Regions from separate parts of the Planococcus sp. FY231025 genome, predicted to be linked through region 3. Evidence: riboswitches for the same ligand, from Rfam matches in the RefSeq annotation. Region 3 holds a riboswitch; each other region holds the start of a gene.
The links. A riboswitch is a leader RNA that binds a small molecule or an ion and turns the genes downstream of it on or off. The one in region 3 is predicted to bind S-adenosylmethionine.

Region 1 (10,179 bases), on a different contig from region 3:
CATCATTAATTGATGGGCTTTTTTGTAACTTTCTTTCTCCCCTATCCGTCTTATCGAATAATTGGGAGGGATTGGCATGGGAAAAGTTTGGCTACTGACAATATTTATCTGGGCCACCAGCTTCGCAGCTGCATTTGCTGCCATGGATCCGGAGGAAATCAAAGAAATCAAACAGGCGGCACCTCTTCATCTGCGCGGAGAAGTGAGTGAGGATGCTTTCATAAAAGAAATCGATTTTCCGGGTCAGGAGCGCGTCATGTCAATAAAAGTTGCGGAAGTGCTGAAAGGGTCCGAACTGGTACACCCCGGCGAAACGATCGATGTCTTCTACACCTATATCCCCCACTGGCTCGAAGTGGAAGGCGGCGCGAAAATGGATATCGCTGTTTCAGATAAGATTGAAATTTGGCTTGTGTCAGAAGAGAGCACTTGGAAGCCGGCTGCTTCCGGTGACACCGTCACGCACTTGTTCAAAAGCGAAGAACGCCCTGAGCATATGGTTCAGCCGTTCACGGACGTTGCATCGGGATTTATCGACGAAATTCCGCTTCTCGTATACGTCATACTCTCGCTTGCCGCCACTCTAGGCCTTGTCTCATTCCTATCCGCCAGATTGGCCACCCATTTACGGTGAAAGGCGGAGTCCCTTCGCTTCCTAAAAGAAAGAATATTCAGTATAATAAAAGAAGATAGACAGAGCCATTCTTATTCGGCAGCTGCCCATTCTGTAAAAGGAGGTTGTTTCGCCATGGTACGCAAACAAGTGGACCCAGTGGAAATTGACCGGCAGTTCGATGAGGATTACTCAGCAGCGTTGAATATGATTGGTGAAGGTGCACCTGATTATGCAGCTGCCCAGGATGACTCTGTCCCAGAAGAAATGAAGCGTGAAGAAAGAAAAGCCCAGGATCTTCATTAAGCTTCATCACTCTCTTTGCGGACCAACCTTTTCATTTAAAAATCCCTTAAGAGCTCCATGCTCTTAAGGGATTTTTTTTATTCCATCATTTCTGCGACAATTTCATAAGAACGCAGCCGGTCTTCCTGATGGAAAATCTGCGAGTTGACGATGACTTCATCGGCCCGGGTTTTATTGATGAACGCCTGGAGTTTGTCGCGAACAACATCCGGGGTTCCGACAATCATCGATTCAGTATCCAATTTCTCCCGGAAAATAGCGATTTCCCGATCCGTCCACACATCCTCCAGCTTGTCGATCGGCGGCTGGAATGTCGTCGGCATGCCGCGCATCAGCGCAAACATCTGCTGCTGGCTGGAAGTGGCGAGCCATTCCGCACGCTCTTGCGTATCGGCAGCGATGACGTTCACGCCAACCATGGCATACGGAGCGTCCAATGCTGCAGAAGGCTTGAAATTCTGGTGGTATAATTGCAGCGCCTGCATCGTGAAGTCTGGCGCAAAGTGGCTGGCAAAAGAGAACGGCAGCCCTTTCAGCGCCGCAAGCTGGGCACTGAACCCGCTTGAGCCAAGAAGCCAAAGCGGCACATTCAGCCCAGTTCCAGGATATGCCTGCACACGCCCTTTCGGATGATCGGAAAAGAAGTTTTCCAGCTCCTCCACCAATTGCGGAAATTCATCCCCGCTGCTGTGCAGTGTGCGGCGGAGCGCATATGCCGTTGCCTGGTCGCTTCCCGGCGCACGTCCAAGCCCCAGGTCGATCCGTCCGGGATAAAGCGCTTCTAGCGTCCCAAACTGTTCGGCAATAACAAGCGGCGCATGGTTCGGCAGCATCACTCCGCCTGAGCCGACACGGATCCGCTCCGTTGAACCGGCGATATGGCCGATCAATACCGACGTTGCGGAACTGCCGATGCCGGGCATATTGTGGTGTTCTGCAAGCCAAAACCGGTTGAATCCTAATTTCTCTACGTGCTGCGCCAGTTCAGCGCTGTTCTTGAACGCCTGCCCCGGGCCGCTTCCTGCATTGATCGGTGCCAAGTCCAGCACCGACAGCGGGACATTGTTGAATTTTTTCGATTCCAAATAAATCACTCCTCATATTTACCATTGTAGCGATTTCTTCCACGCCCTTCACTTTTCCGGCTCACGGCATAGAAAAACCGGCTCTTTTCAGAGCCGGCTCAGACTGTAGAAAAAGTCTAATTTGATTGAACAGAGATGTATAAGCCCGACCGGGCTGGCCACTTCGCTTTCCGTGGGCTCGGCTTCAGTCTCCTCGTCACTGAAAAACCATGCTCCTGCATCGCTGCGCTAGCTTCGTCGCAAAGACTTGGCAGGCCAAGTCTTTCCTGCGGGGCCTTCAGCTCGAGTCGCTTCGCTGCTCCCACAGGAGTCTCCGTGGCCAGCCCGGTCGGGAGCGTCACCTGTATCAAAAAAAGGATTAAGACGCTTATTCTGCTTTGTGTATCTAGTTACAAGCCGCTGACTTTAGGATCCGCAACGGAAGGCGGCAAGGGCAAACATTGTGCTCCTGCAGTGCTTCGCACTTCGTCGCAAAGCCAATGACCGAACTCTCTTCGGTCATTGGCTTTCCTGCGGGATAGCGAAGTGCCGAAATCCACTCGGACGCCAGTCAATGCTTGACCGAAGCTTGCGAGGGCAAGCATTTGCGACGAGCTTGCGCAGGAGCACAGGTTCTTAGTTAGTTCGGCGCGAGCCCGCGGAAAGCGTCCGCCTGAAGTGGCGGATCCGGGATAGCTTCTCCTAAATGACTCTCATTCTTGAAGAGGAATAAATATTCTTTTGTATACAAGCTGAATCGGCTCTTTTCAGAGCCGGCTTCCGCTTTTTTCGTTGAGCACTTCGAGGAGTGTCGAGGCGAAGCGCATCACGGTATTGGATTCAAGGTCATGCAGCCGTTTGGCATGCGCCGGTTTGATTCCGGTCACAATGCACTCGACGCCCATGACCTTCAGCGATTGCATCAAGCCGTTCCAGAGCTTCAGCCCTTCTTCTTCGATCTGGTCCACCGCGGTAAAGTCGATGATGGCCGTTTCGACGTGCGAGTCGTGGATGTTTTTCAGGACATTGTCGCCGACCGCTTCCATTTTCACTGCCGTCAAGTCGCCGAAAAGCGGGATGAGCATCTGGTCGAGGTCCAGACGGATGCTCGGTGCAGAAAGCATTCGGACTCGCTGGAGCAGCTGCATGGAAAGCTCCTTTTCCTGAAACAGATCATAGTCGGTCTCGCGCAGCCGTTCCTGCAGGCGCCGCAATTGCTGCGAGATGCGCTCGATATTGTCCTCTTTGGAGATAACAACAACCGTCCAGCTTTCGTCGCTTTGCCATTTTCCATGAAGGTCGGCCAATAGGAGACCGCCGCTTGCAGAGACCACATTCATTTCAAACCGTACCGGACCTGTTTCCGGCATCAGCAATTTCTCCACTTTCTTCAAGCTGCCTTCATCAATCAAGTCCTTGAATGAAGCCGTTGGCCCGAAAAATTTTTCCGCTTCTTGAGAGATCCCCAACACTTTCAGTTCCTTCGATAATTTGAATGCCGGGAGCGGCAAGCCTTCAAACTGATATTCCGTATCCATCTTGCAGTTCCTCTCCCATCGTCAGCCATCGCTCTAATTGTTCAAGATCCTCCAAGACGATCGCGCCTTCATTGCGGAGCGCCTCCGGATTCGCTTTTGAAACTGCCCGTCCTCCCAAAAAGACAATCGGCTTCGGATCCAGTTCCAGAAATTCTTTGATATAGGTCTTGATCAACGGCAGGCGGTAGACTAGCGCCGCTGAAAGCGCTATTGCATCGGGCTCCCAGCGTTTTGCGGCATCCAACGCATGGTCAAGCGGCAAGTTCGGGCCAAGGTATTTCACCGACCAGCCGTTCTCACGGAACCGGCTCGATACCATTTTCAATCCGATGTAATGGTCTTCGCCTTCCGGGCCAAGGACCATCACTTTGCGTTCCGTGCCATCCCCCTGCTGTTTCCGGTTTTCGACAGCGGAAACAACAAAATCACAGACGGCAGTGGCCAAGTGTTCATCCGCTACCCCGATCTCATTGTTTTCCCACAATTCGCCGATATGGTACATTGCCGGCGTCAGCAATCGCGCAAAAAGTTCGTGCTGCGTATACTCCTCCAGAAATCTGCGAACTTGCACAAGGGCTTCCGCATCATTTCCATCCAGGAACAATTCCGCGAGTTGTATCGGTTGAATCATTCTTCAACCTCCTTCAAGTCATCTTTCCGACAACATTTTATTCGCTTGCTTCAGGCACGAAAGCATGAATTCCTCTTCTGCCTTTTCTGCCTTTCCGGGCAGTATATCCATCAGGCGTTCAAAATTATCGATGATCAATCCGGTCTCGACATTGCGGCTGTTCAACACGCCTTCCAGCCAAACGCTGTAATCGAGAAAGATTTTAGAGTCCTGCAGCTCATACGCCGTCTCCAAATGGTCCAAGTGATGCCGGTTGTCTTCCTCCGTACGCAGGAATCCGCGTTCCCCGAACCGGTCCCATAACGAGGGATAAGCTTCATAAATGCTGGTCGCCGTTGCCGAAGCAATGCGGCCTTTGGTTTCTGTGTTCATTCAGCAACCACCTCGTACTGCCGCACTTTCGGTACAATGCCTGCAAGCTGCTGGTCCGGGTAATGCTTTTCCAGTTCATGGATTTCCTTGAACTCATTGCTCTTGACCCATTTCATATAGGCTTCTTTTGAATGCCATTCCAGGTGTACCGTCAGCTCATTCGGCTTTTTGGTATTTTGGATCAAACGGAATGAATGGAAACCATCCGCTTTGTCGACACGCCGCGAGCGGTTTTTATAGATGGCGATCAAGTCGTCCGTCTTTTCTTCCGGCACCGTTACAGTGGAAGTTACAATATACATCAAAAAGCCCCTTTTCGCTAAATTCTAGTGTTTATTATAACCTTTCGATTTTCGAATTAAAAGCGTTGTCCTTTGCGCCGTAAGATTTCAATACTACTTGGATACAGAAGGAGCGCTTGTCTTTTTTAAAGCCGGCAACCCTCATCAGCGAAAATCCGCCGGCAGGGGCACCGGTTTATCCTATACCCGCTTGAACGCGTAAGGAATCCTCCTGCCGCCAGCAAACGCCCTTATTGAGTGAAAATTAATAAAAATCCGGTTTCCCCCTTGTCTTTTCCATCCAATTGGATTAAAGTAATCTGTATTATATAAATTCAATTGCATATTTTATTTCTTATCTAGAGAGACGGAGGGATTTGGCCCTGTGAAGTCTCAGCAACCAGCCTGCAAAGGCCAAGGTGCTAATTCCAATAGGCGCATGCCTAGAAGATGAGAAGAACGTGTTCCTATACAGGGGCTTTCTTCTTTTTCTGAAGAAAGCCCCTGTTTTTTTTTTGAAAGGATGAGCGAAATGGCAAAGAGAAGTTTAGAAACCCGATTGGTTCAATTAGGCACCCGCAGCGATGAAAAAACCGGCGCAGTCAGCACTCCGATTTACTTATCGACTGCATACGAACATGAAGGCCTCGGTAAATCCACCGGCTACGACTATACCCGCACGAAAAACCCGACGCGTACGGTTCTCGAAGAAGGCTTTGCGGCGCTGGAAGGCGCAGATGCCGGGTATGCCTGCAGTTCCGGCATGGCTGCCATCCAATTGGTGCTGTCCCTGTTCCGCCCGGGAGATGAACTGGTGGTGCCTGAGGACATTTACGGCGGCACCTACCGCCTGTTGAACCATTACTCAGATGTCTTCGGCATCCACACGCACTATTCGGACTTCAACGATGGCGAAAAGACGGAAGCATTGATCAATGAAAACACCCGCGCCTTCTTCATCGAAACGCCGACCAATCCCTTGATGCAGGAAATCGACCTGGAGCGCTATGCCGCTTTGGCTAAAAAATACAATTTGCTGCTGATTGCCGACAACACATTCCTAACGCCTTATCTTCAACAGCCGATTTCACTCGGTGCAGATATTGTTGTGCACAGCGCCACGAAATATATCGGCGGCCATAACGATGTACTCGCCGGACTGGTTGCCGCGAAAGGAGATGCGCTGTGCGAACGGTTAGCCGTCCTTCACAATTCGGCAGGCGCAGTGCTGTCGCCGTTTGATTCATGGCTGTTGATCCGCGGGTTGAAGACATTGCCGCTCCGCATGAAACAACACGAAAAGAACGCCAAGGAAATGGCGGAATTCCTGCAATCCCATCCGGCCGTATCGGACGTTCTATATCCCGGGAAAGGAGGCATGCTGTCATTCCGGCTGAATCAAGCGGAATGGGTCGCCTCGTTCCTCGAAAGCCTGGAATTGATCACGTTCGCCGAAAGCCTGGGCGGCGTTGAAAGTTTCATCACCTACCCGGCTACCCAGACACACGCTGAAATCCCTTATGAAGAGCGGACAAGCCGCGGCATCTGCGACAGGCTGCTCCGGTTCTCAGTAGGCATCGAAGAAGCTGAAGACCTGGCGGCGGACCTCGCCGAAGCATTGAAAACATTCGACAAGGAGGGCGTACGCCTATGACGACAAACCGTCTGGAAACCCAATTGATCCACGCAGCGGGCACCGATGAGAAAACAGGCGCAGTGAATGTCCCGATTTTCTTATCATCGACATACCACCAAGCGGATTTTGAAGAGTTCGGTCTGTTCGATTACAGCCGCTCCGGCAACCCGACACGCCAAAAGCTTGAAGAAACCATTGCCAAACTGGAGAACGGCACACGCGGTTTTGCGTTCGCTTCCGGCATGGCCGCCATCTCTTCGGCATTCATGCTATTGTCTGCCGGGGACCACGTCCTCGTTTCTGAAGATGTCTACGGCGGGACTTTCCGCTTTGTCACCGAGGTGCTGCCGCGGTTCGGAATCAGCTATTCGTTTGTCGACATGACCGACTTGAGTGAAATGGCCGCCGCTTTCCAGGAGAACAGCAAAGTGGTCTATATCGAAACGCCATCTAACCCGGTGATGAAAATCACCGATATTGAAATTGCCGCAAAACTGGCCAAAGCGAATGATTGTCTGACGTTCGTCGACAACACGTTCATGACGCCGCTTTATCAGAACCCTTTGGATCTGGGCGCAGACCTTGTGCTCCACAGTGCAACGAAATTCCTGTCCGGGCACAGCGATATCATTGCCGGGCTTGCTGTCACCAAAGATCCGGAACTCGGCAGCCGCCTCGGATTTATCCAAAATACGTTCGGATCGGTGCTAGGCGCACAGGATTCCTATACATTGATCCAAGGCATCAAAACTCTGGGCTCAAGGCTGAAACAGTCATCGGCTTCCGCCCGCATCATCGCCGATTACCTGCATACCCATCCAGCTATCGAGGAAGTTTATTATCCCGGCTTCCGTTTCCATCCCGGGAATCCGATCCACGAACGCCAAGCAACCGGTGCCGGTGCCGTGCTTTCCTTCCGCCTTGCGGACAAAGCCGCTGCCAAGACCTTTGTGGAAAGTCTGCAGATTCCGATTTTCGCCGTCAGCCTCGGTGCTGTTGAAACGATCCTTTCCTATCCTGCCACAATGTCCCACGCCTCCATGCCGAAAGAGGAGCGCGAAAAACGCGGCATTACGGACGGCGTTCTGCGCCTATCCGTCGGGCTTGAACACGCGGACGATCTGCTTGAAGACCTGGAGCAGGCATTGCAGAAAGTACGGCGTGCCCACCCTGCCGAATTGGTGAAATAAACCCTTGAGAGCCGGATGCCTGTTCTGTGCATCCGGCTTTCATTTTTTTAGTTTTTCGGCGATTCTTGAAGGTTATCGGCGATCCTGGGGATTTATCGGCGATTCTGGGGATTTATCGGCGATTCTGGGGTTTTATCGGCGATTCTGGGGATTTATCGGCGATTCTAGGGATTTATCGGCGATTCCCAATTTACACAAAAAAAAGCCGTCCAGTGCGTTAACACTGACGGCTTTCTTCTATTATATATATTAGCTGCGTCTGTCAGTTGCTCCGATTGGGACGTTTAGGTCCACCGCTTCTTTTAGCGCGGACGGATGACGCGCCACTTCTGTTTCAATTGCCGCTTTTGCCACCGCTGCAGCCACAGCCGATGCAACCCGTTGGTCAAATGGGGCCGGAATGACGTAATCGTCATGAAGTTCGCTAACTTCAATCAGGCCGGCAATCGCTTCGACTGCCGCGATTTTCATGGCGTCATTGATTTCGGAAGCCCGCACATCAAGTGCTCCGCGGAAGATGCCTGGAAAAGCCAGTACGTTGTTCACCTGGTTGGGGAAATCTGAACGCCCGGTTCCGACAATCCGTGCTCCTGCATTTTTCGCCAGATGCGGCAGGATTTCTGGATTCGGGTTCGCCATGGCGAAGATGATGGCGTCACGGTTCATCGACGCGACCATGTCTTCTGTCAAGGCGCCGGCAGCGGATACGCCGATAAAAACATCCGCCCCTTGGATCACTTCAGCGAGCCCGCCAGTTTCCTTTGCGTAATTGGTCATTTCGGAAACTTCTTGTTTATAGGGGTTCATTCCATTTGTCCGCCCTTTATAGATTGCCCCTTTGGTATCGCACATGATCAAATGGCTGAAGCCGAATTTGCTCAAGAGCTTTACGACCGCAATTCCGGCAGCACCGGCTCCATTGACTACCACTTTGACGTCCTCGACACCTTTGCCGACGAGTTTCAGCGAATTGATCAGCCCGGCAAGCGTAACAATCGCCGTGCCGTGCTGGTCGTCGTGGAACACCGGAATGTCCATTTCCTGCTTCAGCCGCTCTTCCACGATAAAACAAGTAGGTGCTGAAATGTCCTCGAGGTTCACACCGCCGAACCCCGGTTCAAGCAATTTGACCGTCTGGATGATGGTTTCTGCATCTGTGGAATCGAGGCAGACCGGAAAAGCATCCACCCCGGCAAATTCCTTAAACAGCACTGCTTTCCCTTCCATCACCGGAAGCGCCGCTTTCGGTCCGATATTGCCAAGGCCGAGCACCGCTGTCCCATCCGTGACTACCGCAACCGTATTGCCCTTCATCGTATAATCGAACACCTTCTCAGCATCCTGCGCAATCTCCTTGCACGGTTCTGCTACGCCCGGAGAGTAGGCAAGACTTAAATCCCTCTCGTTCCTGACCGCCACTTTCGAACGTACTTCAAGCTTTCCCCGGTTCTCGCGATGCAAATGCAAAGAATCGTTTCTCAGGTTCGTCATTGCCTCATCTCCCTTTGTTCATAATGCTTTATTATAGAGAGTTCTTTGCGAAATAAAAGGCTTTTCGCTTAATTTAATGAATTTTCAGTCTTTAGACCGAGAAGGAAAAGAAACGTAAGCGCTTACTATTCCAAGACCTGGAATTTTAATAAAAACGAATAAAAGCCTCCAGTTCCCTTGGAGGCTTTTATTCGTGAAATTTTAGATTGCTGTCCAGCCGCCGTCCACCTTGATCGTTTCGCCGGTCACAAAGTTCGCCAGGCCGGAAGCCAAATACAAGACCGCTCCGGAAATATCCCTCGGCTGTGACAAACCGTCAAGGAGAATCCGGCTCTCGACGTCTTTTTTAAACGCTTCGTCTTCAAACATTTTCGCGGTCAATTCGGTTTCGATAAATGTCGGAGCAACGGCGTTGACGTTGATGCCTGCCTTCGCCCATTCCACAGCCAAGGCTTTGGTCATCTGGACGAGGCCTCCTTTGCTCGAGCAGTATGCCGCCCGTTTGATATAGCCGACAAAGGCCATTTGCGACGCGATATTGATGATCCGTCCGCTCCCTTGCTCCAGCATGTATTTCGCAGCTGCCTGGCTGGCAAAGAAAGCAGATTTCAGATTCAAGTCGAGAACGGTGTCCCAGTCCTGTTCGGTGACTTCCATCGCCGGTTTGGCAATGTTGACGCCGGCATTATTGACCAGCACATCCACCCTTCCGAACGTTTCGGCAGCCGTGTCGACTAAACGCCGCACTTCCTGGATATCGCTCAAGTCGCCGCTGACCGCGATGCAATTCGGATTGAAGCTGTGCAGCTCAGCCAGCGTTTCGTCCAGCGCTTCCTTGCCGCGCCCGGAGATCGCTACATTGGCGCCGAGTTCAGCAAACGTCCGGGCGATATCCCGGCCAATTCCTTTGCTGCCGCCAGTGACGATAACGGTTTTTCCTTTGAGTTCCGTGAAGTATTCGACCATCATTCAGCCTCCTGCCCGGTTTTGAGATCATTTTTCAGGAAATGGATCAAGGTCTGTTCGCGTTCGGCATTGATCTTTTCGGATACAGCCG
Region 2 (10,179 bases), on a different contig from region 3:
GCTGCCCCTGCCGGTAATCTGCTTCCCTGCGCTGTTCCACTTGTACAATCTTGTCTGTGTCATTTGTATACTCGTCAATTCCGAATCCGTGTACATCCCTGAAGGCTTGCTCCATTTTCTCGGTACGTTCTAAGCCATGTGAATCGATAGTTGGTCATCCCTCTCTTGGTTTGTAATTTTCTATTATGTTATACCCTTTGACTCCAGATTAAAACCAAAGCTTTTATATTTTACAGAAAATAGCTCAATTGTCATGCGAATTTCCAATAAATTCAAAAACCCGGCGGAGGACCGCCGGGCTTCTGGGTTTCTTATTGGCTTACTTCGTTCTGGATGCTTGAAGGATTCAGTTCCTGCGCTTCCAACAAACCGTTGAACTTATCGTCCGCTTCCTGGAATTTCGCAGTTGCCGCTTCAAAAGAAGCTTCCTTTGTCAGTTCATCCGCTTTCATATCGTACGATTCTTTGATCAGCGCCAACGCTTCTTCAATCTCGCCTTTTTGATCTTCAAGTGTTTCAGGGATTTCAATGCCTTCTACTGCAGCAGCTGTTTTTTCTGCAGCTGTTTTAGCTGCATCTTTCATCTTCTGCAAGTCTTCGCCTTCCGGAAGGGATGCATCTGCCTGCGCCGCTTCAAAAGCGTTCAAGTCTGCGTCGTTTGCATTGATTGTATTCGGTACTGACATATAGAAGCGCATCATTTCCTGCTTCATATCAGCAGATGATCCTGCTGCTTCTTCGGTGCCAGCTGTTTCTTCTTTTGTTGTGTCTGTAGCGGTTTCTTCACTGCATGCTCCAAGAAGCAAAGCTGCTGAAAATCCGATGACCAATAATTTCTTCATGTAAAAGCCCCCTTGTGTGTATGTTCCGAAAATTATATTAACACAGCTTTAAGAGAGCGTATATACATGGCCGAATAGTCGCAATTAGAAAAACATTCCTAATACTTCCATTTCTATTCCAGCGATGAGGAGTTTTTTCCGCTCCAGAAAGACGTTTCACCCCTCTAAAACCGCCGTCCTATAGTTTCGCTGCCTGCTTCCCATTAGTAAACCGGTCGACGATCATTGCTAAAGCACCGTCTCCCGTCACATTCGTCGCTGTTCCGAAGCTGTCTTGCGCCAAGTACAAGGCAATCATCAAAGCGACCATAGTAGAGTCGAATCCGAGCATGGTTTCCAACAAACCAATTGCGGCCATAACCGCTCCGCCAGGTACACCAGGTGCTGCGATCATCGTGACGCCCAGCATCAGGATGAAGGGAAGGACACTTCCGAAAGAAGCGACATCGCCTGTCAATAGCATGACGCCGACCGCACAAGAGACGATTGTGATCGTGCTGCCCGATAGATGGATCGTTGCAAACAATGGAACCGCGAAGTCAATGACCCGTTCGTTAGCACCTGTTTTGCGGGCTTGCCGGACGGTGACTGGAATTGTCGCTGCTGAAGATTGAGTACCAAGGGCCGTGAAATATGCCGGCAGCATCGTTTTCAGCAATGAAAACGGATTGCGGCCATTGAGTGTGCCGGCTGTCGTATATTGCAGCAGCAGCATGACCCAATGCAAAATGATAATCATGACGAATACGACAGCAAAGAGTGAAAGAATCTCTGCAACCGCCCCGCCATAGGCCATGTTTCCGAAAATCCCGAAAATATGGAATGGCAGAAGAGGGATGATGACGTACGTGATTGTCTTCTCGATGATTGCCTGAAATTCATCAAAAAACGAAAACATCGTCTTGCTTCCGGTGGAAGCCATGCCGATTCCGAGCAGGAATGCCAGTATCAACGCAGACATGACGCCGAACACCGGCGGCATATCAAGCGCGATAAACGAAGTTGCGAGTGCATGTTCCGGATCATCGATTGCGCTCAACGAACCGCCTTGCATGAAATTCGGCAAAATCGTCGTTGCTGCGAAAAATGCCATCGTACCAGCGATAATAGTCGACGCATACGCGAAAAACGTTGCCAATCCAAGCAGTTTTCCCGATCCTTTGCCTAATTTGGCAATTCCCGGTGCGATAAATCCGAGAATGATCAATGGCACAATGAAATTAAGAAAGTTGCCAAAAATCGTTGTGAATGTAGCAAAACTCCGGGCCAGCCATTCCGGCGCAAACGAACCGATCAACACCCCTAAAGCGATAGCCACAATAATTCTCGGCAATAAACCAAAATTAAACTTCACTTCCATGTCCTCCCTATATGAACAAATGTATTTTATTTATTATCCAAAAGTATCACAAAGGTAAAAAAAAGTTAATAGAATCTCCAATACGCGAAATATTTTTATTATTTCAACAAAGTTAAAACTTCCCTTTCCTCTTCCCACTCCTTCAGCAAAATACAAAAGGCCCCCGAATCTGATTCAGGGGCCTTTTGTTCATTTTATTAGTCGACCGGCACTACTGAGCCGCCCCACTCTTCAAGGATGAAATCTTGGATTTCGTCAGATTTCAGCACTTCCACCAAGGCTTTGACGTTTTCGTTGTCTTCATCGCCTTTGCGGACAGCAATGATGTTGACATATGGTGAATCCGAGCTTTCAAGAGCAATGGAATCTTCAAGCGGGTTCAATCCGGCATCAATCGCGTAGTTGGAGTTGATCAACACGGCATCGCCTTCGCCTTGCTCATACATTTGCACAAGAATCGCCGCTTCGTAATCTGTTTCAAATTGCAGGTTCTTCGGATTATCTGTAATGTCGCTTACTTCGGCTGTTGTTTTTTCCACCGACTCATCCAAAGTGATCAAGCCTTGCGCTTCAAGCATGGACAAGATTCGTCCATGGTCTGCAACAGAGCTGCTCATCAGGATCGTTGCGCCTTCAGGAAGTTCTTCAAGCGACTTATATTTTTGGGAATAAACTCCGATCGGTTCAATATGGATGCCGCCGGCATTTTCAAACTCATAGCCATTCTCGGCAATTTGTGATTCTAAATAAGGGACATGCTGGAAGTAGTTGGCATCAATTTCGCCTGATTCAAGATCTTGGTTAGGGAAGATATAATCCTGGTATGTTTCAATTTCCAGTTCAATACCCTGTTCTTCCAGGATGGGCTGGGCCTGCTCCAGAATCTCCGCATGCGGTACGTTGGACGCTCCCACTTTCAATGTGCTTGACTCTTCCCCGCCGGATCCGCCGCTGCCGGATTCTTCTGCACCGCAGCCTGCCAATGCCAATGCTGCCAATAATGTTCCTGTTACAAGTTTCTTCATGTGTGTACGCTCCCTTTTCTATGGTGTTTTTTATTATGGAATTTTAGATTAACGTTTATCTGATTTCACCGTCAAACGGTCCCCGACAAACTGGATGGCAAAAACGATGACCAAAATCAGGATGGTCGCTACCAGAACAACGTCCTGGCGGCTGCGCTGGAAGCCATCAAGGAAAGCCAGCGTGCCAAGACCGCCTGCTCCGATGATGCCGGCCATCGCGGTATAGCCGACCAAGGCAATGGCCGTAACCGTAATTCCGGAAATCAACGCCGGCTTCGACTCCGGCAGCAGCACCTTGCGGATGATCGTCCATGTGCTTGCACCCATCGAACGCGCCGCTTCAATAACGCCTTTGTCGATCTCTTTCAATGCAATCAGCACCATGCGTGCATAGAACGGTGCTGCCCCGATGATCAGCGCCGGCAATGCCGCATTCGGCCCCCGGATGGTTCCGATCATGAATTTCGTAAGCGGAATCAGCAAAATGATCAAGATGATGAACGGAATCGACCGGAAAATATTGACGAATGCGCCAGTCAGCCAATTCACGATGCTGTTTGCCCATAATTGCTTAGGTGCGGTTAAAAATAGGACGATGCCCAGCACAAGGCCGATGGCGAATGTAAAGAGCGTCGACATAGCCGTCATATACAATGTTTCAAGCGTGGCTTCCCACATATCCTGCCAGTCGACGTTCGGGAATAATGACTCAATCATTTGCCATCACCTCCGTCTGGACGCCTTCCGCATTCAAGAATGCCATTGCCTCAGCAACTTCCGGCTGAGAGCCTTTTATCTGCAAAATCAATGTTCCGTATGCTCCTCGTTGTGTATGGGCGATATTCCCTTGCACAATATTGATATCGACCGGATGCTTCCGGATCAACTTGGTCAAAATCGGCTGCTCTGTCTGGTCCCCGACGAAGACCAGTTTTACCAGCACGCCTTCCGGATACAACTCGCGGAGATGCTTGATCGTCTCCTGTGAATCTTCCGTATCTGTCACTTGCGCCACAAATCGCTTGGTGATGTTTTCCCTCGGCGCCTGGAAGACGCGGAGCACATCGCCCATCTCTACGACCCGGCCGCCTTCCATGACGGCGACGCGATGGCAGATTTTCCGGATGACGTGCATTTCGTGCGTAATCAGCACAATCGTAAGTCCAAGGCGCTTGTTGATGTCCACCAGCAAGTCCAGAATCGAGTCCGTCGTCTGTGGATCGAGTGCAGACGTTGCTTCATCGCATAGCAGCACTTCCGGTTCATTGGCAAGTGCGCGCGCAATGCCGACGCGCTGCTTCTGGCCGCCTGACAGCTGGGACGGGTATGCATTCTCACGTCCACCCAAGCCTACCAGTTCCACCAGTTCTTGGACGCGCGCTGCGCGTTTCTCTTTCGGGACACCGGCGATTTCGAGCGGGAACTCGATGTTCTCTTTGACGGTGCGCGACCAAAGCAAATTGAAATGCTGGAAAATCATGCTGACTTTCTGGCGCGCCTTCCGCAGCTCACCGCTGCTGATATTCGTGATGTCCTGCCCGTTGATGACGACAGAACCTTTTGTCGGCTTTTCAAGCCCGTTCAGCAAACGGATCAATGTACTTTTTCCGGCGCCGCTATAGCCGATGATACCGAAGATCTCGCCGCCGCCGATTGACAAGTCCACGCCGTCCACTGCGGTCAGTGAACCTTTACCGGTATCGAACACTTTCGATAATTGTTTTAATTCGATCATTCCTAAACACTCCCGCCTCAAAATAAAAACCCTTCTGCGCAAATTTGAGCAGAAGGGTAACTTTAAAAGTTAAACCGATCTCTCATCTTCCAAAGCTTTCGCCTTGTGTGATTTGGCACCATTTCATTTTCATGACGGTTGCCGGGCTTCATAGGGCACTTCCCTCCACCACTCTTAATAAGAGTTGACGATATTTAATTGATTTCAGAAATTCAATTTACCACGCTTCACTTTATCCGTCAATAGATTTTAACTTTTCGTATAAATAAGGCACCGATTGGAATGCATAGATCTTTTCTTCCAGCTCTCCGTTCTTTGTGATGAGCAGGCAAGGCACGCTTTCCACTTTATAGAGTCCGGCAATTTCCTGCACATAGTTCAAGTCCGCTTTGCCCATCGGCATGTCCGGCAGGAGCTCTTCAACCACATCGAGCATTTTGGAAGCGACTTTGCATGTGCCGCACATCGGCGTATACAAATAAAACGCGGCGACCGTGTTCGTGTTTTTTTCTTTCAGCCATTCTTTATGAGTCCATTCTTCCATTTCGTTTCATCCCTCAGCTAATAACTTATTGACTTGAACGTTTGCTGAAATCAGAACATCGATCAAGTTGCGGATCGGCGTGGCCGCCACTTCCTTGAAGCTCGGGCTGATGTAAAAGTGCCGGGCTTCGGGAAATTCGCGCTTCACCAATTTCCGCAATTTCTCTCCTGATTTGTCCGCATCGACCAGGATGATGATGTCCAGGCCTTCATATGGCAGCAGCAGTTCTTCAAGCCTCGATGCACTTACTGTACCATTTGTGCAAAGAATCGTCACGGGTTCTGCAATGAGCGGCGCGATCCGCGTCTTATCGCTGATCCCTTCCACCACGATTACTTTTTCCATAAGCCAACACCTCACTAGATCGGTATGAAAGAAAATCTGTATAAAAAAAGCGCCAAAAGGAGGCGCTTTGAGATTACTCGTTGATCATTTCTTTATATTGCTCAGCTGTCATCAACTCGCCTACTTCAGCTTCGCTAGGAGATTCGATTACCACCATCCACGCATTTTCGTAAGGAGATTCGTTGACAAATTCAGGGCTGTCTTCCAGCTCAGAGTTCACTTCAACCACTTTGCCGCTAATCGGCGCGTAAAGTTCCGATACGGTTTTTACAGATTCAACGCTTCCGAAAGGCTGGTCTTTTTTCAGTTCGTCCCCAACTTGCGGCAATTCAACGAAAACGATATCGCCCAATTCGGCCTGTGCAAAATCAGTGATGCCAATGCGTGCTGTACCGCCTTCTACTTTTACCCATTCATGCTCTTTTGAATAACGAAGTTCTTGTGGTGTGCTCATCGAAAACCCTCCAAATTATGTAGTTTGCTCCCCTTTAGTTTGACATAAACATATGGGAAACACAAGAAATGTATGGCTCTACTTCCAGGTATTTTCATAGACGTCTTCCTTGAAACCAAGCGTCGTTTTCTCCCCGTCCCATGCAAGCGGCCGCTTGATGAGCATCCCGTCGCCAGCCAGCAATTCCAGCTGTTCGTCCTCGCCCATTTCCGGCAGTTTTTCCTTCAGCCCAAGCTCACGGTACTTCATGCCGCTCGTATTGAAGAACTTCTTCAGTTCAATGCCGCTGGCTTTGTAGATCTTGCGGAGCTCTTCCTTGGACGGCGGCGCTTCAGCAATATTGATCTCGCGGTACTCGGCACCGTGTTCATCAAGCCATTTCTTTCCGTTGCGGCACGTTGTGCATTTCGGATAAGCATAATATGTAATCACAATAAAACCTCCTTTTCTTCAAGCTTACCAAAATCCAGCTAGCCGGTCGAACGAAGAAAAATGTTCATTTATTTTAGGTGCCTGTGTTTATTGTGATGGAGTTTTCTAATTCTATAAAAGATTAACGTTTTTATTCTCTATGAGCGGTTTTAAGGCTCTATGAGCACATTCCGTACTTCTATGAGCACATAACTGGAAAATGCCTGTTCATGCCTTACTACTCTCCATCTGCCATAGAAATTGAACAAAGAAAAAACGCAGCCTGAGCTGCGTTTTAAAAAATTCTTACACGACGTATTTTTCAACTTCGATCAATTTAACTGCCGCTTCGCGTTTTTTCGCGATGACGTTATAAGGAGTCGAGCGCGTCAATTTGCGTAATGCTGACAGCATCATGCGCTGGTTGTCGCCTTCGATAGCTGCAAGCAAAGTTTCTTTTGCGTCTTTTTCGATTTTGTCGAATGCTTCCTGGCAATAGATCTGCGTGTACAGCAATTTCTGTTTCGCTTTTTCTTCGCCAGAAGCCGCGATCGCTTTTTCTGTACGCAAGACTGCTGATTCCATTGCAAAGACGTTGCTGACGATGTCCGCGATGTTCACAAGCACTTCCTGCTCCTGCTCAAGTTTTGCTCCGTAGGTCTGTGCCGCAAGGCCAGCCGCTAAAAGCGCGATCTTCTTCGCGTTCCGCACCAAGTATTTCTCCTGTGCCAATGCTTCTGTGCCGATTTCTTCCGGCATCATCATCAAAAGCTCTTCCTGGAGTTTTTGTGCATGCTCGAACAATGGGAGTTCGCCTTTCATCGCTTTGCGGATCAAAGTGCCTGGTACAAGCAGGCGGTTGATTTCATTCGTTCCTTCAAAGATCCGGTTGATGCGTGAATCGCGGTAAGCTTTCTCAATTTCATATTCAGCCATAAAGCCGTAGCCGCCGTGTAATTGAACGCCTTCATCGACGATATAATCAAGCGTCTCTGTTCCGAAGAATTTGTTCATGGAACACTCCACTGCAAATTCAGCGATGGAATCAGCAACTAGTTTGCCGTCTGCGTGCTGCTCGTCTGTAAAGCCGCTCATGCGGTCTTCGAACAAGCCGACTGTGCGGTAGACGGAGCTTTCAAGGGCATACAATTGAGAAGCCATTGTCGCCAATTTTTCGCGCGTCAAGTTGAAAGATGAAATCGGCGTCTTGAACTGCTGGCGCTGGTTTGTGTAAGGGATGGTCAATTCCAATGCATATTTTGCGCCGCCGATTGTGCCGACGCCCAATTTGTAGCGGCCGATGTTCAGGATGTTGAACGCGATCACATGTCCGCGCCCTGCTTCTCCCAACAAGTTCTCAACAGGCACTTGCGCATCCTGCAGGATCAACGTACGTGTTGAAGAAGATTTGATACCCATTTTTTTCTCTTCAGGTCCGACTGAAACACCGTCGTAAGCGCGCTCTACAATGAAAGCAGAGAATTTTTCGCCGTCAATTTTTGCGTACACAACGAAGACATCCGCAAATCCTGCGTTCGTGATCCATTGTTTTTCGCCGTTCAAGACGTAATGCGTGCCTGCTTCATTCAAGCGGGCAGTCGTTTTCGCACCAAGTGCATCGGATCCTGAGCTAGGCTCAGTCAACGCGTATGCAGCAATCAGATCACCTGTTGCCAAGCGCGGAAGGTATTTCTGTTTCTGGTCTTCGTTTCCGAAAAGCACGATCGGCAATGAACCGATTCCGACGTGTGCGCCGTGCGTAATACCGAAGCCGCCTGCTTTGGACATCTTTTCAGCGATCAAAGCAGAAGCGATTTTATCTAGCCCGAGGCCGCCGTATTGTTCAGGCACATCTGCACCCAGCAAGCCCAGGTCTCCAGCCGATTTCAACAAACGGACAGAATGTTCGAATTCGTGGTTTTCCAAGTTCTCGACGACCGGCATGACTTCTGTGTTCACGTAGTCTTCCGTCGTTTTCGCAATCATCTTATGCTCTTCCGTGAAATCTTCCGGTGTGAAAACCCGGGAAAGGTCCGCTTCTTCAATTAGGAAACTGCCGCCTTTGATCAATGTTTTTTCTTCTGCCATTGTGAATTCCTCCTAGTTATCGTTCATTTTCTTTGATAGGTTCTAGATATTCCGCAAAACAGCTGCGTAAAACCGCTTGCTCCTTCGCGCTATGCACTTCGCTGTTCCTGCAGGCAAGTATCGGCCAAACAGCATTTGGCCGGTACTTTGCGACGAAGCACGGAGTGCTGCAGGAGCAGTACGGTTTTCTGCGCTGTTTTGCTCCATATCTTCTATAAATAATGGATATGCCTAAACTCGCTTTTACAAAGTGAGTTTCCAGCGCCGGCGCGTCCACGGGCTAGGCGGAGCTAGGAGACGAGTGTTCTTCTCGGCTCCTAGCGGAAGCCAAAGAGGCGCCCAAAGCATTTGGGTGACTCTTTTGCGACGAGCTTGCGCAGGAGCAATAGTCTTTGCTCTGCCCAAAGCGGCCGAAGCGGTGTATATAGTATGAAATTTATAGCGGGAATTCTTATCAAGTAATTTGATTTACAGCATTTCAAAGACGCCGGCTGCGCCCATTCCGCCGCCGATGCACATGGTCACGACGCCGAACTGCTTGCCTTGGCGCTTCAACTCACTCATCATGCGGATGGTCAGGATCGAACCTGTTGCACCGAGCGGATGGCCAAGTGCAATGGCGCCGCCATTGAAGTTCACTTTATCGATATCGATGCCCAAGTTGCGGACGACTGCGAGCGACTGGGAAGCGAAAGCTTCGTTCAATTCCCAAACATCAATGTCTTCAATCGAAAGGCCTGCGATTTTCAATGCTTTCGGAATGGCTACGATCGGTCCGATTCCCATGACTTCCGGCGGCACGCCGCCTGTTGCGAACGAACGGAATTTTGCGATCGGCTTCAAGCCGAGTGCTTCCGCTTTCTCCCGGTCCATGACCAACAGTGCCCCTGCGCCGTCCGATGTCTGCGAGGAATTCCCCGCCGTTACTGAACCGCGTGCAGAAAATGCAGCGCGCAATTTATTCAATGTCTGGATGCTCGTGCCGTGGCGTACGCCTTCATCCATCTCGAACATGAATGTTTTTTCCTGGTACTTGTTGTTTTCGTCGACAAAGCGCTTGGTCACTTCGACCGGAACGACTTCTTCGTCGAATTTGCCGGCTGCGATCGCAGCTGCTGCCCGTTCGTGCGAGCGGACAGCGAATGCATCCTGGTCTTCACGGCTGACGCCATATTGTGTGGCCACTTGTTCAGCGGTATGTCCCATGCTCATATAGTACTGGGGAGCTGTTTCTGCCAGTTTCGCGTTCGGGCGGATGACGTTGCCCATCATCGGCACCATGCTCATCGATTCGACGCCTCCGGCAATGACCGCTTCGGCTGAACCGACCATGATCTTTTCCGCTGCATAGGCAATCGATTGAAGGCCGGAGGAA
Region 3 (10,179 bases):
CCGGAACTCGGCGGTATGGCCTACCAGATCGTCCGGCCCGATTTTGATGTATGGATGGGCGGTCGGGACCACGTAGCTGATGTTGCCTGCGTCCGTCGAGCCGATTCCGGTGTTGCGCGAATCCGCCACTTCCTCGCCGACGGCTTCGAGTTCGCTGCGGACGATGGCATCCAGAGCCGGCGTGACCACCAGGTCCTGCACTTCGTTCTGGAAGCGGACGATTTTCACGGTCGTGCCGGTCGCCAGTGCAGCGCCTTCCGCGATGTTGCGGATTTTAGCGGAAGTGTCGGACGCTTTTTTCCACGAATCGCCGCGGATATAGAAACGTGCCGATGCATATTCCGGGATGATGTTCGGTGCATCGCCACCGTGGGTAATGATGCCATGAACTCGGGCATCGGAAGGCAATTGCTGGCGGAGAGCATTGATGCTGTTGAAAAGCTGAAGCACCGCATCAAGCGCGTTGATGCCTTCTTCAGGCGATCCTGCCGCATGCGCCGGCTTGCCGTAGAAATGGAATTCCAGCGGATCCACTGCCAGTGAGGGAGTTGTGACGGCGGAGCGGCCGGAAGGGTGGATCATCAATGCGGCATCGATGCCTTCGAGCAGGCCATGCTTGACGAAACTTCCTTTCGCGCTGCCGTTCGGTCCGCCTTCTTCAGCGGGCGTACCGAGCACGATTACCCGTCCGCCGGTCGTGGAGAACGTTTCAGACAGGGCAATCGCAGCAGCGACGCTGGTCGTGCCGATGATATTGTGGCCGCAAGCATGGCCAAGTCCCGGCAGCGCATCGTATTCGGCAAGATAAGCGATTGTCGGACCCGGCAGCGAACTTTCCTTGCTGGCATAAAACGCTGTTTCGTGTCCGGCGACGCCGGTCTCAACGGCGAATCCCGCGTCTTCAAGCAATTCGACGAGTGTGGCGCTGGCAAAAACCTCTTCGTTGCCGATTTCCGGCTTGGCATGGATGGCCTGGCTTGTTGCGATATACTCGCTTCGTTTGGCGTCGATGGACTGTGAAATGGTCAAGGCTGCTTCTTTGATTGATGTCATTGAAATTCCTCCTTGCGGTTTATTGGTAGTCGACCAGCTCCTCGACAGGAACGAATGTCGGAATCTGGGCGCCTTTCGTATGCTCAACGATAAAGTCGGCTGTGTCTTCCTGCTGGTAAAGTTCTACGATTTTCTGGTAATCCGGATCGTCGGCATTTTCAGCGCTGGCGGCGATCAGGTTGATATAAGGTTTTGCCGTATCGCTTTCACGGGCAATCGGATCTTCCGTCGGATTTAGGCCGGCGTCGACCGCAATGCCGTTATTGATGATGGATGCTGCAACGTCCGGCATTGCACGCGGCGTCTGGCCGGAAATCATCGGCACAAGTTCAATGTTTTTCGGGTTTTCAATGATATCTTCCGCAGTGCCCGTCAATCCTGCATCGTCGGACAATTTGATCAAACCGGCTTCCTGGAGAAGAAGCAATCCGCGGCCCATGTTTGTCGCTTCGTTCGGCAGCGCGATTTGTGCACCGTCCGGAAGTTCTTCGATGGATTCGTATTTCTCGGAGTAGAGGCCCATTGGTGCAATGACCGTTGAGCCGATCGGAACGATGTCGATATTGTGCTCGGCGACAAACTCATCAAAATAGGAGATGGTCTGGAAAGCGTTCAAATCGAGTTCGCCTTCAGCAAGTGCGATATTCGGTGCTACATAATCCGAGAAAGTGACGATTTCAAGGTCGATGCCTTCTTTTTCGGCTTTGTCCGCGATGTAATCCCAGATGGTTGTATCCGAGCCGCTGATTCCAAGCGTGATTTTGCGGTTGCCGTCAGCGCCTTCGCTGTCGTCTCCGCCTCCGCAGGCGGCTAAGACCAAAGCCAGGATGGCCAGCAATAAAAGAGATGAAAGTTTTTTCATGATGTATTCCTCCAATAGATTAGTTTGATTGAATTTGCAGTACGGATTTATCTTCTGCGTACCCGCCGGGACAGCAAGTTGCCGCCCGACTGGACGCCTTGTACAAGGACGACCAGGATGGCTACGGTAATGACCATGACAAGCGTGTCAAACCGCTGATAGCCGTAAGTGATGGCCAAGTCGCCGAGTCCGCCGCCTCCGATGGCGCCTGCCATGGCAGAAGCGCCAATCAGCCCGACGATCGCGATCGTCAGGGCCAGAACCAGTGAGCTCAGCGCTTCAGGAATCAGAAAGCGGAAAATGATCTGGAACGGCGATGCCCCCATGGCTTGGGCAGCTTCGATAACACCATGGTCGACTTCAAGCAGCGAGTTTTCGATCAGCCGGGCGATATAAGGGCCGGCATAGAAGACGAGCGGCACGATGGCAGCGGCCGTCCCGATGGATGTGCCGACAATCAGCCGGGTGATCGGGATGATGGCGACCATCAAAATGATGAAAGGCACGGACCGGAAAATATTGATGATGATATTCAGTACTTTTGAAACCGGTTCGTTCGCCAATAAATGGCCTTTTCGGGTAACGACCAGCAGAATGCCGAGCGGGAAGCCGATGACCAGCGAGAACAGGAAGGATGCGCCCGTCATGTAGATGGTTTCCCAAAGGGCTTCCAGGATTTGTTCGTTATCAACTAGCATAATTCCGCACCTCCTCGACTTTGACATTGCTGCTGCGTATGGATGTTAAGGCCTGCTGGATTTCAGCGGCAGGGCCGGTAAATTCGACAATGAGATTGCCGTATGGTTCGCCCTGCAGTTCGGTGATATTGCCAAACAAAACATTCAGGTCCAGGTTGAAGTCCCTGGATATCCGCGACATGAGCGGCTGTCCGACAGAAGCGCCGGTGAACTGGATCCGGTAGATGGTGTGCTTGCGGTCCGGGTCCTGGATCTGCTTCAGCAGCGATTCCGGCAGTTCGTCGTTCATGACGGAACGGACAAACCGCTGGGTCGTCGTGTGCTGCGGATTGGTGAACACTTCGAACACCGTTCCCCGTTCGATGACTTTGCCTGCTTCAAGCACTGCCACTTTGTCGCAGATTTCACGGATGACGCCCATTTCATGAGTGATCAGCAGGATCGTGATGTTGTATTCGCGATTGATGCGGCGCAGCAGTTCCAGGATGGATTGGGTGGTCTGCGGATCCAGCGCCGAAGTGGCTTCATCGCATAATAGAACCGATGGATTGGTGGCAAGCGCCCGGGCGATGCCAATGCGCTGTTTCTGGCCGCCGGAAAGCTGGTCGGGATATTTCTCTGCCTGATCGCCCAGACCGACAAAATCCAGCAGGTCCTTCACCTGTTCCTTGATCTTGTTTTTCGGCGTTTTGGCAAGGATGAGCGGCATGGCGACATTGTGGAAAACGGTTTTGGAATTCAGCAAGTTGAAGTGCTGGAAGATCATTCCGATGTCTTTCCGCGTCTGGCGGATGTCTTTTGCGGACAAGGTTGAGATGTCTTTTCCGTCAATCAGCACGCGGCCGCTGCTTGGCCGCTCCAGCAGGTTGACTGTCCGGATCAGCGAGCTTTTGCCGGCGCCGCTGAAGCCGATGACGCCGTATATTTCACCAGTTTCAACAGTCAGGTCGATGCCGTTCAGCGCGTGGATCGACTGTTTGCCGGACTGGTAGGTTTTTGTTACCTCCTCGAATTGAATCATAGTGTAAGCCTCCTCAAGCTGTTCCAGTAATGCAAATCTTTTCGCAGAGGGCTTTTTATCCGAAATTGAACGAAAAAAAGCCCCCTTTTTTCTTATCCACAAGAAAAAAGAAGGCTTCGGCATGAAACCATCTCATTCTCATCTTCCAAACGCAAAAATGCGTTTGCAGGAGTTAGCACAGTTTTCGCATGATGCGAATCCGCTGCCGAAACGTCATAGGGCCTGTCCCTCGGTTTCTCTGGATAAGAAAGTGATGTACGTATTTGATTTGTAAGGACTACTTTATGGGGGATTGTTGAAAAAGTCAACCTTTTCTTTTAAAAAAATTTCAGGAAGATCCTTCAGCCTTTTTCCGGAATACGGAAGAAACCTTATTTTCAGTGCCGTTTGCGATGCGGGAAATGTTTTCCGTGTGCTTGAATACAGCCATCGCGAACAGCGCAGCCGCAATGAACAAAGGCAGTCCGCCTTCAGCGGGCCACCAGGCAATGGCGAAGAACGTGGCATACAGGACCAAGACGCCCGCGACCAGGTAATTGGTGGCGAGTGCTGCTCCGACAAGAAGCAGCAGGCCGGCCAAGCCAAGCTTCCAGTCGAGCGCCACCATGACGCCGATGACGGCCGCTGTTCCTTTTCCGCCGTTGAACCTCATATAGAAAGGGAAGTTGTGTCCAATGACGACGCCGGCACCGACGACGAACAGCAGGGCCCAGACGGTTTCTTCTGAAAGTGAAGAAGCATTCAGCGCCCAGCGGAACACCCACACGGCAGCTGCGCCTTTGAGAATATCCAGGAAAGCGACCAGCGCTCCGTATTTCCAGCCGAGCACGATGGCTGCATTTGAAGCGCCTGAATTTTTGACGCCTTCTTTTTTGATGTTGACGCCTGTCAATAGCTGCGCGACCAGTGAACCATGCATGCAGCCGACAATATAACCGATGATGAGAGCAATAACTATCCATGAAAACATCTTTTCCACTCCTTCTCTTATAGATTTAACGTTTGAAAAGAGCGCAGGTTTCAAAATTTTTAGAATTATCCGCTTGACAAATCCCACATCCATTTTATATACTTCAGGACATGATGGAAAACTAAATCTGAATACTCTTATCAAGAGAGGCGGAGGGAATAGGCCCTGTGATGCCCGGCAACCGACAAGCAGCTCAGCTTGGAAAGGTGCTAAATCCTACAGATCCGGAAAGACGGGATCTGGCAGATGAGAGGAGGCATACCCGTATGTGACGGCCCTCTTCTTAACCGAAGAGGGCTTTTTCTGTTCCCTCCTCAACCCGCGGTTTCCATCAAAAAAACCTTAGGAGGAATAGAAATGACAAATTTTAAACCAGAAACGCTTTTATTGCACGGCGGACAGCAGCCGGACCCAGTGACCGGAGCGAGAGGGGTCGCCATCCATAAAACGACTTCCTATGTGTTTAAGAATACGGAACATGCCCAGAACTTGTTCGGCTTGAAAGAAGCAGGAAATATCTATTCGCGCATCATGAACCCTACGGTGGATGTATTTGAACAGCGTGTGGCTCTTCTTGAAGGCGGGTCGGCAGCTGTCGCCCTGTCTTCCGGCATGGCGGCCATCGCATTCTCCGTAATGAACTTGGCGGAAGCCGGCGACGAAATCGTGGCAGACAGCAATTTGTACGGAGGCACAGTCAGCTTGTTCGCCAATACCTTGCCGAGATACGGCATCACGGTGAAATTTGTCGACGGCACGGACCCGGAAAACTTCCGGGGCGCCATCACAGACAAGACAAAAGCGATTTTCGGGGAGATCATCGGCAATCCAAGCCTGAACGTCTTTGATGTTGAAAAAGTGGCGGAGATTGCCCATGAAAACGGCCTGCCATTATTGATCGACAATACATTCGCTTCGCCGTACGGCAGCAACCCGATCGAGTTCGGGGCGGACGTCGTTATTCATTCGGCAACGAAATGGATTGGCGGGCACGGGACGACCATCGGCGGAGTGGTCGTCGACAGCGGTAAATTCGACTACGACAATCCGCGATTCCCCAACTACACGGAACCGGATGAAAGCTATCACGGCATCCGCTATGGAATCGATGCGGCAGGAGCGGCATTTGCGACCAAACTCCGCGTCCAGCTGCTGCGTGATTTCGGACCATCGCTCAGCGCGGAAAGTGCACATGCCTTTTTGCAGGGGCTCGAGACGCTGCATCTGCGGATTCCGCGCCACAACAGCAATGCCCGCATCATCGCCCAATACCTGAAGGATCATCCGCAAGTGGAGTGGGTCAACTATATCGGCTTTGAAGATCATCCGTCGCACCAATTGGCCCAAAAATATTTGAAGGACGGCTATGGTTCGATTGTCAATTTCGGCGTGAAGGGCGGCCGTGAAGCAGGCCGGAAAGTGATTGACAGTGTCGCTTTATGGTCCCACGTGGCGAATGTCGGTGATGCGAAATCGCTGATTATCCACCCGGCTTCGACGACCCACCAGCAATTGACGGCTCAAGAACTGAAAGCTTCAGGGGTGACGGAAGAATTGATCCGCTTGTCGATCGGCCTGGAGAATCCGGAAGACCTGATCGCCGACCTCGAACAGGCCATCAAAGCGGCCGTTCTGGAAAACGCATAAGAGGAGGTGAATGAGATGGCTTACGTATCCATTGGTTCGCTGGCGCTGGAATCGGCGGAAATCTTGGAAGGTGTCGAACTCGCATATGAACGCTGCGGCAAGGAAGGGGCTCCGGTCGCTCTCCTATGCCACGCTTTGACAGGCGACCAGTTCTCGATCGGCACTCCGGAGAATCCGGGGTGGTGGGCAGGGTTGGCCGGGCCGGGCAAAGCCGTGGATACAGAGAAATTTCAAGTCATCACCTTCAATGTGCTCGGAGGATGCAACGGATCGACCGGTCCATTGTCCGTCAACCCGAAAACAGGCGAGCCCTACCGCGCGGATTTTCCGGAAATCACTATCCGCGACATGGTCCGGGCAGAGCATGCGGCTTTGCAGAAGCTGGGCATCGACCGGCTCGCGGCTGTCATCGGCGGTTCGCTCGGAGGCATGAAAGCGCTGGAATGGGGGAGGCTATATCCCAGTTTCGTCTCAGCGGTGTTTCCGCTGGCAGTGACGCCAGCCTACAGCGATTACGGCATTGCGTTCAACTGGATCGGCATCCACGCAATTGTTAACGATGCGGAATTCAAAAACGGGAATTATAGGGATTCTTCTCTCATTAAAGGTTTTGAAACGGCTCGAATGGCGGGGATGGTGACGTACAGGAGCGGCGGGCTCTTCAATGACCGGTTCAGCCGCGGCCATAACGGCAAAGGATTCGATGTCGAGTCCTATTTGTCCTATCAGGGCAGAAAGCTGGCCGGGCGCTTTGATGCTAATAGCTACGTCACATTGCTGAAGGCGATGAATACCCATGACGTGGAAGAAAGCCGACTGGAAGTGGCGGTGCACTCCTTGTCATTTACACATGATTTACTATATCCCGGACCCTGGATGAGTGAATGGATCGATAAGCAGCCCAAAGCAAGCTGGGCTCTCATTGAAACAGCATTCGGCCATGACGGTTTCCTGGTCGAATTTGAAAAATGGGATGGCCACATCCGGGAAAAAATGAATAACATTCTCGATTTGCAGCCTGTGCGATAGCATAGGCTTTTTTTATTGGTTCCAGAACTTTAAAGCAGGAAAATATCTCTAGTTAAATCATCTTAAAATCAAGATAATAAAAAAGAAAAAATAGTTAAAAATAATTATAAAGGAATATGTTTACATTTTTGAAAATGGGGAACCATAGATTTGTATCAGAATGGTAGGACTAAATATCTGTATTAACGGAGTAATAGAATGAAAAAAGGAGAGTAATAACGTTTTGGGTAAAATGACCTAAAGTTCTTTTTACCCATTAAACGACATTTGTCTATTTGGAGTATTTTGACAAACTTTAGGAGAAAGTGGTAAGGATATAAAGTAAGGAAGAGTTTATTCATGTTTAAAGGAAGTCGGTGCTGAAGCCAGCAAAGCTTCCGGAAAAAGGGATGGACCATGTTGTTTTTCCACGATAGTTTTCAAGGGATTTGAAGAAGAAAAAACCGGGAGAGTGCCGCAATGATCGAATCGAAGAGAAAAGCCATTATTTTTTTCCTGCTTGCTGCAATCTTGGCAGGAACCGCCGGATTTTTGACGCTGCAAAAAGTGAAAGAACTGAACAATGATTTAGGCACGATGGTGGATGTTTACGCTGCCGGACAGGATATCTCCTCGCGGAGCGTCATAACACCGAAAGATGTCACGATAGAAAAGATTCCGAAGAAATTCGTGACAGATGAACACATTACAAGCACTACCGATCTCGAGAACAAAGTATCGGTCATTCCTTTGTCATCCGGCGATCTGATCACCAAAAATATGCTGAAGCAGGCATCTGCCGTGATGGAAGAAAACAACAGGCTGATCACACTGATGGCTTCGGAACGCGTCTTTTTCGACGAACAGCTGGAAGCACTCGACCGGGTGGATATTATCGTCTCTCTGCGCGACAAGGACATCAACAAGACGGAAATTTTCATGAAAGACGTAAAAGTGGCCCGCGTAGCCAATGAAGCCAAGAAGTTTGCCGGCGTGCAAGTCGAAATTGCGTTGGATCAGGCGCCTCTACTCATACATATGCAGAATTATGCAGACAGTGTACGAATCATCAAAGCGAATGTCGGCAACGGGGAAGCCGGGGAAGCACCAGCAGAAGCCGCAGCTGAACCGCCGGCCGAAAAAGCCCCGGCCGCTGCAACACCGGCGCCGCCGGCAGAAGAAAAACCGGCAGAAGAGAAGGCGGCTGAAACTAAACCGGCAGAAAAAAAGCCGGCCGCTGCAGAACCGAAAACTGCGAAGCCGAAAAGCTGAAGGAGGAATATGGGATGAAACAATCCAAACTATTGATTGTCGGACAGAAAAACGAAATGTATTCCTTGCTGATGCAGCAGTTTGAAGGTGAATTCGATTACGCTTCGCTGGATCCAATCCATCTGCGGTCCGAGCTGAAAAATATGGATCCTGCACTTGTCCTGCTGCTCCATAATCCGGGGAAGGACCTGGAAACGCTCGCTTACTTGCAGCAGGAGCTCGACAACGTACCAATCGTGTTTGTCCATGAGAGCCATGATTTCCAGTTGTTCCGCGATTTGGTCCGGGCAGGGGCGATCGATTATTACGTCATCCCGGAGGACTTGAATGGCCTCGACAACCAGATCTCCATCCTGCTCGCCCGTCTTCAGATCGCTCCTGAAAAAGAGAAGCAATTGAGCTTCAAACGGGGCAGCGGCCAGGTCTTTGCTTTTTACAGCGGAAAAGGCGGAAGCGGCAAAACCTTATTGAGCACTTCATTCGCCCAGACGCTGAAGTTTGAATCGACCGCCCAGGTTCTCTACATTGACCTGAACCTGCAGTACGGCGGCGGCGAATCCTATCTCGGCGTAGAGACCGCGCGCAATATTTTGGATTTGGAACCGGTCATCAAAGAAATGACGGAACAGCATCTGCGGAACGTCACCGAGAAAGAGCCGCTTTCGAAAATGGAGCTGTTGATCAGCCCGTGCGATGCAGAATTGGCGGAATACATAACAGAGGATTTTGTCACCCGTCTTCTCCGTGTCTGCCGGCGCGCCTACGACTTCATCGTCGTCGACTTGCCGGTCAATATGGATGAGCGGACATATACCGCGCTTGTGGAAGCGGACCGAATCTATTATACGACTTTGCTCGATACGCCATCGATCCGGGTCTTCAAGCATACGGAAGAATTGTTCCAGAAGCTCGGAATCCCGACAGCAGACCGCCTTGAACTCGTATTGAATGAAGTCGGCAGGGAAAACGAATTAAGCAAAAAAGATTTCGAACGGTTTATCGAATATCCGGTGGCTGCTGAAATCAGGCGCGACATCAAAGGGGTCCAGACCGCGATCAATAAAGGCGAGACGCTCCGGAAGATGCCGAAAGAAAAGAAATTGACGCCGGCTGCAAAAGATATGCGCAAATGGGTTGTCTCGATGTTAAAATAACCGTTTTTAGAGAGGTAGGATAGCGATGTCGCTCTTTCAAAGAAAAAGAACCGAAACCGCTGCAGCGGTCAGCGACCATGTTTCTGTGCAGACTTCCCAAGTCCTGACCCCATATCTGGAAGAATTGCTTGAGCATTACAAGGCACGCCTTTTGGCGGAAACCAATCTGGAGCCGCTTATCGCTGCTGAAGAAGCCGAGCGGCGCTTATCGATCGAGCGGCTTATCAGCCAGTTCATGCTGGAAGAGAAAGTCGTCATTTCCAAAACAGATCGCGAGACATTATTGACGCGGCTGATTGATGAAACAGTCGGGTTCGGCCCGATTGAACAATTGTTGAAAGACCCGACCATCACGGAAATTTTGGTGAACGGACCAAAGGAAATCCATGTGGAACGGAACGGCCGGCTCGAAGCTTCGTACATCACGTTCAAAAACGAAGAACATGTGCGGCATATCGTCGACCGGGTGATTGCGCCGCTGGGCAGGCGGATCG

Region 1: it holds a riboswitch for S-adenosylmethionine, as region 3 does, so the genes downstream of both, ACTL32_RS02000 (methionine biosynthesis PLP-dependent protein) here and ACTL32_RS16310 (O-acetylhomoserine aminocarboxypropyltransferase/cysteine synthase family protein) in region 3, are expected to answer to the same signal.
Region 2: it holds a riboswitch for S-adenosylmethionine, as region 3 does, so the genes downstream of both, ACTL32_RS15330 (methionine ABC transporter ATP-binding protein) here and ACTL32_RS16310 (O-acetylhomoserine aminocarboxypropyltransferase/cysteine synthase family protein) in region 3, are expected to answer to the same signal.

The regions. Positions count from the first base shown of each region.
Region 1 covers NZ_JBQJJG010000001.1:445,205-455,383, reverse strand. The annotation lists gene ACTL32_RS02035 (hypothetical protein) at 77-634, shown strand; gene ACTL32_RS02030 (hypothetical protein) at 749-919, shown strand; gene ACTL32_RS02025 (LLM class flavin-dependent oxidoreductase) at 997-2,004, opposite strand; gene ACTL32_RS02020 (STAS domain-containing protein) at 2,751-3,521, opposite strand; gene ACTL32_RS02015 (cobalamin B12-binding domain-containing protein) at 3,499-4,152, opposite strand; gene ACTL32_RS02010 (hypothetical protein) at 4,171-4,524, opposite strand; gene ACTL32_RS02005 (antibiotic biosynthesis monooxygenase family protein) at 4,521-4,826, opposite strand; SAM riboswitch class I at 5,158-5,262, shown strand; gene ACTL32_RS02000 (methionine biosynthesis PLP-dependent protein) at 5,338-6,459, shown strand; gene metC (cystathionine beta-lyase) at 6,456-7,631, shown strand; gene ACTL32_RS01990 (NAD(P)-dependent malic enzyme) at 7,881-9,122, opposite strand; gene ACTL32_RS01985 (SDR family NAD(P)-dependent oxidoreductase) at 9,324-10,088, opposite strand; gene ACTL32_RS01980 (3-hydroxyacyl-CoA dehydrogenase family protein) at 10,088-10,179, opposite strand, start outside.
Region 2 covers NZ_JBQJJG010000010.1:6,069-16,247, forward strand. The annotation lists gene ACTL32_RS15305 (hypothetical protein) at 1-115, opposite strand, end outside; gene ACTL32_RS15310 (hypothetical protein) at 312-842, opposite strand; gene ACTL32_RS15315 (dicarboxylate/amino acid:cation symporter) at 1,021-2,196, opposite strand; gene ACTL32_RS15320 (MetQ/NlpA family ABC transporter substrate-binding protein) at 2,400-3,227, opposite strand; gene ACTL32_RS15325 (methionine ABC transporter permease) at 3,276-3,944, opposite strand; gene ACTL32_RS15330 (methionine ABC transporter ATP-binding protein) at 3,937-4,962, opposite strand; SAM riboswitch class I at 5,042-5,146, opposite strand; gene ACTL32_RS15335 (thioredoxin family protein) at 5,195-5,506, opposite strand; gene ACTL32_RS15340 (toprim domain-containing protein) at 5,513-5,851, opposite strand; gene gcvH (glycine cleavage system protein GcvH) at 5,925-6,305, opposite strand; gene ACTL32_RS15350 (arsenate reductase family protein) at 6,384-6,737, opposite strand; gene ACTL32_RS15355 (acyl-CoA dehydrogenase family protein) at 7,023-8,804, opposite strand; gene ACTL32_RS15360 (acetyl-CoA C-acetyltransferase) at 9,273-10,179, opposite strand, start outside.
Region 3 covers NZ_JBQJJG010000011.1:22,097-32,275, reverse strand. The annotation lists gene ACTL32_RS16335 (M20 family metallopeptidase) at 1-1,053, opposite strand, end outside; gene ACTL32_RS16330 (MetQ/NlpA family ABC transporter substrate-binding protein) at 1,073-1,915, opposite strand; gene ACTL32_RS16325 (methionine ABC transporter permease) at 1,963-2,613, opposite strand; gene ACTL32_RS16320 (methionine ABC transporter ATP-binding protein) at 2,603-3,634, opposite strand; SAM riboswitch class I at 3,770-3,883, opposite strand; gene ACTL32_RS16315 (glycerol-3-phosphate acyltransferase) at 3,963-4,604, opposite strand; SAM riboswitch class I at 4,739-4,857, shown strand; gene ACTL32_RS16310 (O-acetylhomoserine aminocarboxypropyltransferase/cysteine synthase family protein) at 4,962-6,251, shown strand; gene metX (homoserine O-acetyltransferase MetX) at 6,267-7,280, shown strand; gene cpaB (Flp pilus assembly protein CpaB) at 7,740-8,531, shown strand; gene ACTL32_RS16295 (AAA family ATPase) at 8,546-9,685, shown strand; gene ACTL32_RS16290 (CpaF family protein) at 9,711-10,179, shown strand, end outside.